Regions from separate parts of the Kitasatospora sp. NPDC057512 genome, predicted to be linked through region 3. Evidence: riboswitches for the same ligand, from Rfam matches in the RefSeq annotation. Region 3 holds a riboswitch; each other region holds the start of a gene.
The links. A riboswitch is a leader RNA that binds a small molecule or an ion and turns the genes downstream of it on or off. The one in region 3 is predicted to bind thiamine pyrophosphate.
Positions count from the first base shown of each region.

Region 1: it holds a riboswitch for thiamine pyrophosphate, as region 3 does, so the genes downstream of both, ACFU6K_RS12380 (purine-cytosine permease family protein) here and thiO (glycine oxidase ThiO) in region 3, are expected to answer to the same signal.
Region 2: it holds a riboswitch for thiamine pyrophosphate, as region 3 does, so the genes downstream of both, thiC (phosphomethylpyrimidine synthase ThiC) here and thiO (glycine oxidase ThiO) in region 3, are expected to answer to the same signal.

Region 1 is NZ_JBHVET010000139.1:5,505-8,771, reverse strand. It holds gene ACFU6K_RS12385 (trypsin-like peptidase domain-containing protein) at 1-1,062, opposite strand, end outside; TPP riboswitch at 1,341-1,485, shown strand; gene ACFU6K_RS12380 (purine-cytosine permease family protein) at 1,478-2,896, shown strand; gene ACFU6K_RS12375 (glycerophosphodiester phosphodiesterase) at 3,014-3,267, shown strand, end outside.
Region 2 is NZ_JBHVET010000670.1:498-3,764, reverse strand. It holds gene ACFU6K_RS31575 (PKD domain-containing protein) at 1-1,560, opposite strand, end outside; TPP riboswitch at 1,800-1,934, shown strand; gene thiC (phosphomethylpyrimidine synthase ThiC) at 1,929-3,267, shown strand, end outside.
Region 3 is NZ_JBHVET010000047.1:9,573-12,839, forward strand. It holds gene ACFU6K_RS05945 (NAD(P)/FAD-dependent oxidoreductase) at 29-1,237, opposite strand; TPP riboswitch at 1,390-1,502, shown strand; gene thiO (glycine oxidase ThiO) at 1,506-2,681, shown strand; gene thiS (sulfur carrier protein ThiS) at 2,678-2,962, shown strand; gene ACFU6K_RS05960 (thiazole synthase) at 2,966-3,267, shown strand, end outside.

The DNA of each region.
Region 1 (3,267 bases), on a different contig from region 3:
CTCGGCGTGGCCCAGCACCGAGGCGCTGTAGGAGCTGCCGTCGGCGAACTTGACGGTCAGTTTGCCGCCGCTGAGGGTCGGCGCGACGACGTGGTTGTTGGTGAGGATGTGGCCCTCGGTGTCGAAGACGAAGCCGGTGCCGGTGCCCGACTCGCCGTTGCCCTGCGCCTTGATGGTGACGACGCTGGGCAGCGCCTTCTGCGCGATGGCGGCGATCGAGCCGGGGACGGGCTCGTTCTTCTGGGTGTCGCTGGCCTGGACGGTGGTGCTGCGGTGGTCGTTCGCGGAGCTGCTGCGGTCGGAACGGTCGGAGACGGACACGCCGAGCGCGCCGCCGGCCACACCGGCGACCAGCGCGACGGCCGCGATCAGGGCGACCAGGCCGCCGCGCTTCTTGCGCGGTCCGCCGGGGCCGCCCGGACCGCCGGGGTACTCCGCCGGGTAGCCGAGCGGGCCCGCCGGGCCGCCGGGGTAGCCGGCACCGCCGGAGGTGGAGTCGTGGGTGGGGCCCCAGCCGCCGAGCGGCTGGCCGGCCCCGAAGGGGTGGTGGCCGTGCGCGGCGGGGGCGGCCGGAGCGGCGCCGTACCCCTCGTGCGTGCCGGCGGCGGGGACGCCGTGGGTCGGGGTGGCGTACGGGTTGCCGGCCGGCGGCAGGGCCGGGGCGGCGGGCGCGGCGGCCGCCGGGGCCGCCGGGGCCGACGGGACGGGCGGCAGGACCGGCGGCGGCGCGTCGATGTAGCCGGTGGCCGGGTCGACGGCCGGCTCCTCGACGGCGGGCGCGGCGGGTGCCACGGGCTCGGCGGGTGCCTCCGGTGCGGGCACCTTGGTGAAGGCGACGGTGGGCTTGTGCCCGCCCCCGGCCGGGACCTCCTCGGCCGGAACGGCGTCGACGGACGGCGCCGCGTCGGAGGCGGCCGCCTCCGGCTCGGGCACCCGCCGGAACGCCATGGTCGGGTTGTGCCCGCCCTGAGCGGGGCCCGCGGAAGCGGACTCGGCCGCCCCCGGCCCGGCGGGCTGCTCCCCCTGCGGCCCGGTGGGCCCAACCTCGCGCTCGGTGCTCACGGACGACCTCCATAGCTGGCAGAACCAAGGACCATAGTTTTTCGCACTGTCGATTCGATTGCCGTAAGGACCCCTCTGAAGAACTCATAAGAATCCTTAGCCGGCACCGACACCGGCACTCGCGTCGGCACCGACACCCGTACCGACACCGGCTCCGACGCCTGTACCGACACCCGTACCGACGGCCGAGGCTCCCCTCCCCACCGGGCGTCCGCGATGCGGACCGCCCCGCCCTCGGCCTTGGGCGTTCGCACCCGCGCCGGTTAGCCTGTCGCTCCAAACTGACACGCGGGAGCTTGGACCCACCAGGCTGAGAGTGCGCATGTCGACCGTACGCCACACGAGTGACGGACGGTCGAGGGGGCGCTGACCGCCGGAACCTGTCCGGGTAATGCCGGCGTAGGGAGTATCGGCCATGCCGCCTGCTTCGCCATCCTCTTCTTCGGGTACGAACGCCTCCGACCCCGGCGCGGACGCCCCCGCGCCCGGCGCGACCGCCCTCCTGGAACGCGCCGATCACGTCGAAGCGCCCCTGGTCCTGGACACCCGACCGCCGCGCACGCTGCGCTTCCGGGACCACTTCGCGCTCTGGATGAACCTGGGCGTCAGCCTGATCGGCTTCTCCACCGCCGCCACCGTGCTCGGCGCCCCCGGCAGCGAGCTGTCGCTGGCCGCTGCGGTGACCGCGATCACGATCGGTACGGCGGTCGGCACCGCGATGCTCGCCGTGGCCGCGCTGATCGGCGCCCGCACCGGCGCCCCCGCGATGGCGAACCTGCGCGGACTGTTCGGCACCCGGCTGTCGTACCTGCCGACGGTGCTGAACATCGTGCAGTGCATCGGCTGGGGCGTCTTCGAGCTGCTGACCATCTCGGCGGGCGCGCAGACCGTCGCGCACACCACCGGCTACCGCTGGCTGTTCGTCCTGCTCGCGGGCGCGCTGACCACCGCGCTGACCATCTGGCCGCTGGGCTCGATCGCGGTGCTGCGCCGCTTCGTGGCCGGGGCGGTCGCGGTGGCGATGGTGTACTTCACCGTCCAGCTGGGCCGCCAGGGCGTGCCGGACCCGGGCGCGGGCAACTGGCACGGCTTCCTCGGCGCCACCGACGCGATGATCGCGGTGTCGGTCTCCTTCGTCCCGCTGGCCGCCGACTACACCCGGCACTCGCGCACCCCGCGCTCGGCGTTCTGGGGCAGCTTCTCCGGCTACACCGTCGCCCAGGTCTGGTGCTACGTGCTCGGCCTGATGGCGCTGCTGCAGTCGGACGGCGACCCGAACCGGATCTTCGACTCCTTCCTCGGGGTCTGGGCCGGCTGGCTGTTCCTGCTGGTGCTGGTGCTGCGCGAGACGGACCAGTCCTTCGCCAACGTGTACTCGACCGCGATGTCGGTGCAGAACCTGCTGCCGAAGGTGGACCGCCGGGTGCTCTCCGGCGCGATCGGCGTGCTGATCACCGTGCTGGCGCTGCAGATCGACGAGTTCACCGACACCTACTACGGCTTCCTCGGCCTGATCGGCTCGGTGTTCGTGCCGCTGCTGGCGGTGCTCGTGGTGGACTACTTCCTCGGCGCCGGCCGGCGCGGCTGGAACCTCTCCGCCGACGCGCCGTCCCGCTGGCTGATGCTGCTGCCGTGGGCCCTCGGCTTCGCGGTCTACCAGTTCATCGCGCCGACCAAGGTGGCGGACTGGTGGACGGACTTCTGGACCTCAGCCCAGGAGGCGCTGCACTTCACCCCGCAGGAGTGGACCTCGGCCTCGCTGTTCGCCTTCCTGGTGCCGGCCCTGGCCACCTGGGCGCTCACCCCGCTCGGCCGCCGCGCCGCCCGGGGCTGACGGAGCCGGGGGAGCGGAGGAAGCGGGGCCCGAGCGGGCCCCGCAGGTCCGCAGACGGCCCCACAGGTTGGGGCCGTCTTTGTCCGCGCTTCACCTCCGCCGCCTATCGTTGGGCCTGTGACCAGCCCAGACCTGTCCTCGGCGGCGGCGCGCACCGTGCCGCCCGTCCAGGTGATCGCCCACCGCGGTTCCTCCCACGCCCTGCCCGAGCACACCCTCGCGGCCTACCGGCGCGCGCTCGACGAGGGCGCGGACGCGCTGGAGTGCGACGTCCGGGTCACCGCCGACGGCGCGCTGGTCTGCGTGCACGACCGCCGGATCGGCCGGGTCTCCAACGGCCGGGGCACCGTTTCGGCCATGACCCTCGCCGA
Region 2 (3,267 bases), on a different contig from region 3:
CGGGGGCACCAGGGTGCCGGCCGAGCCGGAGACGCGGTTGCGCAGGTCCAGGTCGATGGTCTCGCCGGGGCCGAGCCGCGGGTAGCGGCTGCCGGGCTGGCGGGAGTCCAGGATGCGGGTCGGCGCGATCGCGGTGTAGCCGGCCGGGGTGTAGTCGACGGTGACGTTCCGCTCCTCGGTTCGGGTGGTGCCGAACTCGTCGGTGATGGTCAGCCGCACGGTGTAGGTGCCGGGCTTGGCGTACACATGGCGCTCGGAGGACCGGTTCTCCCACGGCTTGGCCGGGCCGTCGCCGAAGTCGTAGGAGTAGCCGGTGATCCGCGAGGGGCTGACGGGGTTGGCCCTGACCGTCACGGCGAGCGGGTCGACGTCGTTCTCCGGGGTCACCGTGAGGTTGGCGCTGAGGGTGCCGATGACCTCGTACGCGCCACGGTCGCGGAACCCGCCGTTCGGTCCGGTGTTGGCGACGTCCTCGTGGTCGAACGCGTCGTGGCCGAACAGGTCGACGGTCGGAACGCCGGGCGCCTCGGGGCCGGCCGAGTCGATCACGCTGCGGGCCTGCCAGTTGCCCGCGGAGGACATGGGCACCGACAGGGGCGTGAAATCGAGGTCGAACGGGATGTGGTAGTTCACGTCGTGCTGGCCCTGGCCGGTCCCGGCCTGTAGCTCTGGGGCCATTTGGTAGGCGACGTCAGCCCACTTGTAGCTGGGCCAGCGCTCGGGGTTGTAGGACCAGACGGCGTTGTAGTCGAGGGTGGTTCCGTCGGTCGAGCCGGCGGCCACCTGGATGGCGCTCGCGGCCACGATGTTGTTGGTGATCGTCGAGTGGTCGGACGAGCCGGCCAGGTCGATGGCGACCTCGGGTGTCAGGTAGGTGGTGTTGTGGGTGATGACCGTGCCCGGTGCGTCGGTCACCGAGACGGCCGACCCCCCGAGCGAGGAGGTGAAGTCGTTGCCGGCGATCACCGTCCCGGCGATGCCCGCACCGACCTTCACACCACCGGTGGTCGCGCGGACGACCGAACGCTCGATCCGGACGTGGTCGCTGGCGCCGGTGACGGCGACGGCCGGCCGAGCGATCTTGTCGTCCCGCTGCTCGATCCAGTTGCCGGAGAGCTCGACCCGGCTGACCCCGTCGAGCTCGAAGTGGGTCACGTCGAAGCCGGAGAACACGACGTCGTGCTGACCGGATATCTTCACCGCCTGTCGCAGCGGGCCGGCGATGACAGGGAAGGTCGACGTCCTGCCCGGGAGGGAGGACAGCTTGCCGATGCGGCCCGTGCCGCGGAAGGTGATCGGCTTGCCGGGCTCGCCGGAGCGCCGGACGGTCACGTCCTCGGGGTAGGTGCCCGGCGAGACCTCCACGGTCTGGCCGGGCAGTACCCGGTCGGCGGCGGCCTGGATGGTGCAGAGCGGCTGGGCCTGGGTGCCCGGTCCGCTGTCCTTGCAGAGACCGCCCTGGACGTACAGGACGGCGGTCGGCTCGGCCGCGGCCGCAGGCAGTGGCAGGCCCACCACCGCGGAGACCACGGCGGCGCTCAGCCCGGCCACGTGACGCATGCGCACGATGCATTTCCCCCAAAAGTCGTCAAAGCCGCGAAACCCCGGGTGAGTGCGACCCGGTTGGGCCGTACACACTTTGATGGAGCGTCTGCGGAGCATTGGTGAGCATTATGGGGGGCGGGAGGACACTTTCGGCCGCGGGGGTCGGTGGACGCGGTCGGCCGCCGGCCCGTGAGGCGCTCTGGACCTGCGGCGATCCGCTCGCTACGGTGTTGGGCGTCGTGTGCAGGCAACACCGCCTGCGACGCGGGAGCTCGGAGCACCGGGCTGAGAGGACGCTGACCGGGACGTCGACGGACGGACCGACGGCTGCGTCGACCGCAGGAACCTGACCGGGTAATGCCGGCGTAGGGAGTAGAGGTCAGATGACCACGTTCGAAGCACAGCCGCAGTCTGTCCGGAGCACCCCCAGCAGCGAGCGCACCGGCTACCCGACCCCGGCCTGGCACAAGGCCTACCGCGAGGGATCGCGCCCCGACCTGCGCGTCCCGTACCGCGAGGTGCGGCTCACCAACGGCGGGACCGTCCCGCTGTACGACACCTCCGGCCCGTACACCGACCCGTCGTACGAGCCCGACGTGCGGCGCGGCCTGCCGGCGCTGCGGGACCCCTGGATCCGCCAGCGCGGCGACGTCGAGGAGTACGACGGCCGCGAGCCGCGCCCCGAGGACGACGGGATCAAGCACACCTCGCCGCGCGGCGGGAACCTGCGCAACCTGGACGCCGTCTTCCCCGGCCGCCCGCGCCGTCCGCTGCGCGGCCGCGGTGGTGCCGCTGTCACCCAACTCGCCTACGCCAAGCGGGGCGTGGTGACTCCGGAGATGGAGTTCGTGGCGCTGCGCGAGGGCCTGGCGCCCGAGTTCGTGCGGGCCGAGGTGGCCCGCGGCCGGGCCGTCATCCCGGTCAACGTGAACCACCCGGAGGTGGAGCCGGCCATCATCGGCACCAACTTCCTGGTGAAGATCAACGCCAACATCGGCAACTCGGCCGTCACCTCCTCGATCGAGGAGGAGGTGGAGAAGATGACCTGGGCCACCCGCTGGGGCGCCGACACCGTCATGGACCTCTCCACCGGCCGCAACATCCACACCACCCGCGAGTGGATCCTGCGCAACTCCCCGGTGCCGATCGGCACCGTGCCGCTCTACCAGGCCCTGGAGAAGGTGGACGGCCGGGCCGAGGAGCTGAGCTGGGAGGTGTACCGGGACACCATCGTCGAGCAGTGCGAGCAGGGCGTCGACTACATGACCGTCCACGCCGGCGTGCTGCTGCGCTACGTCCCGCTCACCGCGCGCCGCAAGACCGGCATCGTCTCGCGCGGCGGCTCGATCATGGCGGCCTGGTGCCTGGCCCACCACCAGGAGAACTTCCTCTACACCAACTTCGAGGAGCTCTGCGACATCCTCGCCTCCTACGACGTCACCTTCTCGCTCGGTGACGGCCTGCGTCCGGGCTCGATCGCGGACGCCAACGACGAGGCGCAGTTCGCCGAGCTGAAGACCCTCGGCGAGCTCGGCCGGATCGCCCGCGAGCGGGACGTCCAGGTGATGATCGAGGGCCCGGGCCACGTCCCGATGAACAAGATCCGGGAGAACATGGATCTCCAGAAGGAGATCTGCGACGAGGCGCCGTTCTACACCCTCGGCCCGCTGACCACGGACGTCGCCCCCGGCTACGACCACATCACCTCGGGCATCGGCGCCG
Region 3 (3,267 bases):
ACCTCCGCGGCCCACCGCGCACCAGGCGCTACCCCGCGACGGCCGCCTTCAGCGGTACCGCGGGGTCGGCCGCCCGGGCCGGGTCCAGCGCGGTGCCGCGCTCGATCAGCCGCCGCCCCTGGGCCAGGTCGCGCGGCCGGTCCACGGTCAGCAGCGCGCTCGGCACGCCGTCGCGCAGCCAGAGCACCGACCAGTCGGCGCCCTGCGGGTCGCCGCGCCGGACCAGCTCGTCGCCCTCGGCGTGCCGGCCGGCGTACTGGACCATCCGCCCGAACTGCTCGGACCAGAAGTACGGCACCGGGTCGTAGGCCGGCGCGTCCGCGCCCAGGACGGCGGCGGCCACCGCCTCGCCGGACCGCAGCGCGTGGTCCCAGTGCTGGACGGCCAGCCGGACGCCGGCCCGGGCCGAGGGGTAGCTGACGCAGTCGCCGGCCGCGAAGACGCCGGGCACCGAGGTGCGCAGCCGCCCGTCCACCAGGACGGCGCCGGTCGCGTCCAGCTCGACCCCGGAGCCGGCCAGCCAGCCGGTCGCGGGGCGGGCCCCGATGCCGACCACCACCTCGTCGGCGGGCAGGTGCGAGCCGTCCGCCAGCAGCACCGCGCCGGGCTCGACGGCGGCCACGCCGACCCCGCAGCGCAGCTCGACCCCTGCCTCGGCGTACCAGGCGGCCATCGCCGAGCCGAGCTCTGTGGGCAGCGCGCCGGGCAGCGGCGCCGGGCCGGCCTCGACCACGGTCACCTCGCAGCCCGCCGCGCGGGCCGCGGTGGACACCTCGGCGCCGATCCAGCCCGCGCCGACCAGCACCAGCCGCAGCCCGGGGCGCAGCAGCGCGCGCAGCGCCAGGGCGTCGTCCAGGGTGTGCAGCAGGTGCGCCCGCTCGGCGCCGGGCAGCGCGCGCGGGACGGCGCCGGTGGCGATCACCAGCGAGCCGTACGGGAGGTCGCCGCCGTCGGTGTGCAGCACGCCGGGGGTGAGGCCGGTGGCGCGGCGGCCGGTGAGCAGCTCGATGCCGAGCTGCCCGTAGTCGATGTCCAGGGCGGTGGAGTCGGCCTTGCCGAGCAGCACGTCCTTGGAGAGCGGCGGCCGGTCGTACGGCGCGTGCGGCTCCTCGCCGACCAGCGTGATCGGCCCCTGCCGGCCGCCCTGCCGCAGCTTGAGGGCGCACTGCGCCCCGGCCAGCCCGGCTCCGACGACGACCACCCGATCCGTTCCGCTCAGCTCTGCCACGCCCGCCACTGTACCCAGCGCTACGCGGCGGCTTCCGGGCCGTCCGCCCCGCCCACGGCCGCCGGGCCGCCGGGCCGACCCGCCGCCCCCACCGGCCGTCCCCGCCCGCCGTCCGCCCCGCGTACGGGCCTTCGGCCGGGTCGACCCCCGGCGTTAAGGTGGGAGCACCACACGGGAGCCCGGCGGACCGGGCTGAGAGGCGGGCTGACACGGCCTGCGACCGTCCGAACCTGATCCGGGTCATACCGGCGAAGGGAGAAGAGCAGCCTTGTCACGCTTGCCATCAGGCACCCATGCCGACGTGCTGGTGATCGGCGGGGGCGTCATCGGCCTGGCCGTCGCCTGGCGCACCGCACTGCGCGGGGCGCGGAACGTGATCGTGGTCGACCCCGCCCACGGCGGCGGGGCCGCCGGGGTCGCGGCCGGGATGCTCGCCCCGGTCACCGAGCTGCAGTACGGCGAGGAGCCGCTGCTGCGCCTCGGGATGGCCTCGAACGAGCGGTACGCGGCCTTCGCCGCCGAGCTCTCCGAGGCGAGCGGCGGCCTGGACACCGGCTACCGCCGCTGCGGCACGATCGCCGTCGCGCTGGACTCCGACGACCGCGAGGAACTGCGCGAGCTGTACGCCTTCCACCAGCGGCTGGGCCTGGACTCGACCTGGCTGACCGGCCGGGAGGCCCGCAGGCTGGAGCCGATGCTGGCCCCCGCCGTCCGCGGCGCCCTGCACGCCGCGGACGACCACCAGGTGGACCCCCGGCGCCTGCTCACCGCCCTGGTCGCCGCCTGCGGGCGCGCGAACGTCCTGCTGCACCGCGCCGAGGCCGTCGAGCTGCTGGTCGAGGACGGCCGCGCGACCGGGGCCCGGCTGAGCACCGACGAGACCGTGACCGCCGACCAGGTCGTGCTCGCCGCCGGCCCGCACAGCCACCGGCTGCCCGGTCTGCCCGAGGGGGTGCTGCCCGCGATCCGCCCGGTGAAGGGGCAGGTGCTGCGGCTGCACGTGCCGGAGGCCTACCGGCCGTTCCTCTCCCGCAACGTCCGCGCCGTGGTCCGCGGCCGGCACCTGTACCTGGTCCCCCGGGAGAACGGCGAGCTGGTGGTCGGCGCGACCACCGAGGAGCAGGGCTACGACACCACCGTCACCGCCGGCGGGGTGTACGAACTGCTGCGGGACGCCCACGAGTTGGTCCCGGGGATCACCGAACTCCCGCTGCGCGAGACCTCGGCCGGGCTGCGCCCCGGCTCGCCGGACAACGCCCCGCTGCTGGGCCCGACCCCGCTGCCCGGGCTGGTCGCCTCCACCGGCCACTACCGCAACGGCGTGCTGCTCACCCCGGTGACCGCCGACCTGGTCTCCGAGTACCTGGTCACCGGTGAAGTCCCGGAGCTCGCAAGGCCGTTCACCCCCACCCGGTTCTCCTCCGAATCCCCCGTCGCGAAGGCCTCCGCATGACCGAGATCGCCCTGACCGAGAACGCCCCGAACGGGCACGCCGTGAACGAGCCCGCCCCGAACCCGGTCGCCCCGGCGGAGATCGCCCTGACCGTCAACGGCGAGCCCCGCCGGGTGCCCGCCACGACCACCCTCGCCGAGCTGGTGGCCTCCGTCAGCGCCGCCAACACCGGTGTCGCCGCCGCGCTCAACGAGGCCGTGGTGCCGCGCGGTTCGTGGCCCGGGACGACGCTGAGCACCGGCGACCGGATCGAGATCCTCACCGCCGTCCAGGGAGGCTGAACCATGGCCGACGATCTGCTGACCATCGCCGGGACGGCCTTCTCCTCCCGGCTGATCATGGGCACCGGCGGCGCGCCCAGCCTGGAGGTCCTGGAGCGCGCGCTGCTCGCCTCCGGCACCGAGCTGACCACCGTCGCGATGCGCCGGGTCGACGCCGGCACCCAGGGCTCCGTGCTGGACGTGCTGACCCGCAACGGCATCCGGGTGCTGCCCAACACGGCCGGCTGCTTCACCGCCGGCGAGGCCGTGCTGACCGCCCGGCTGGCCCGCGAGGCGCTCGGCACCGACTGGGTCAAGCTGGAGGT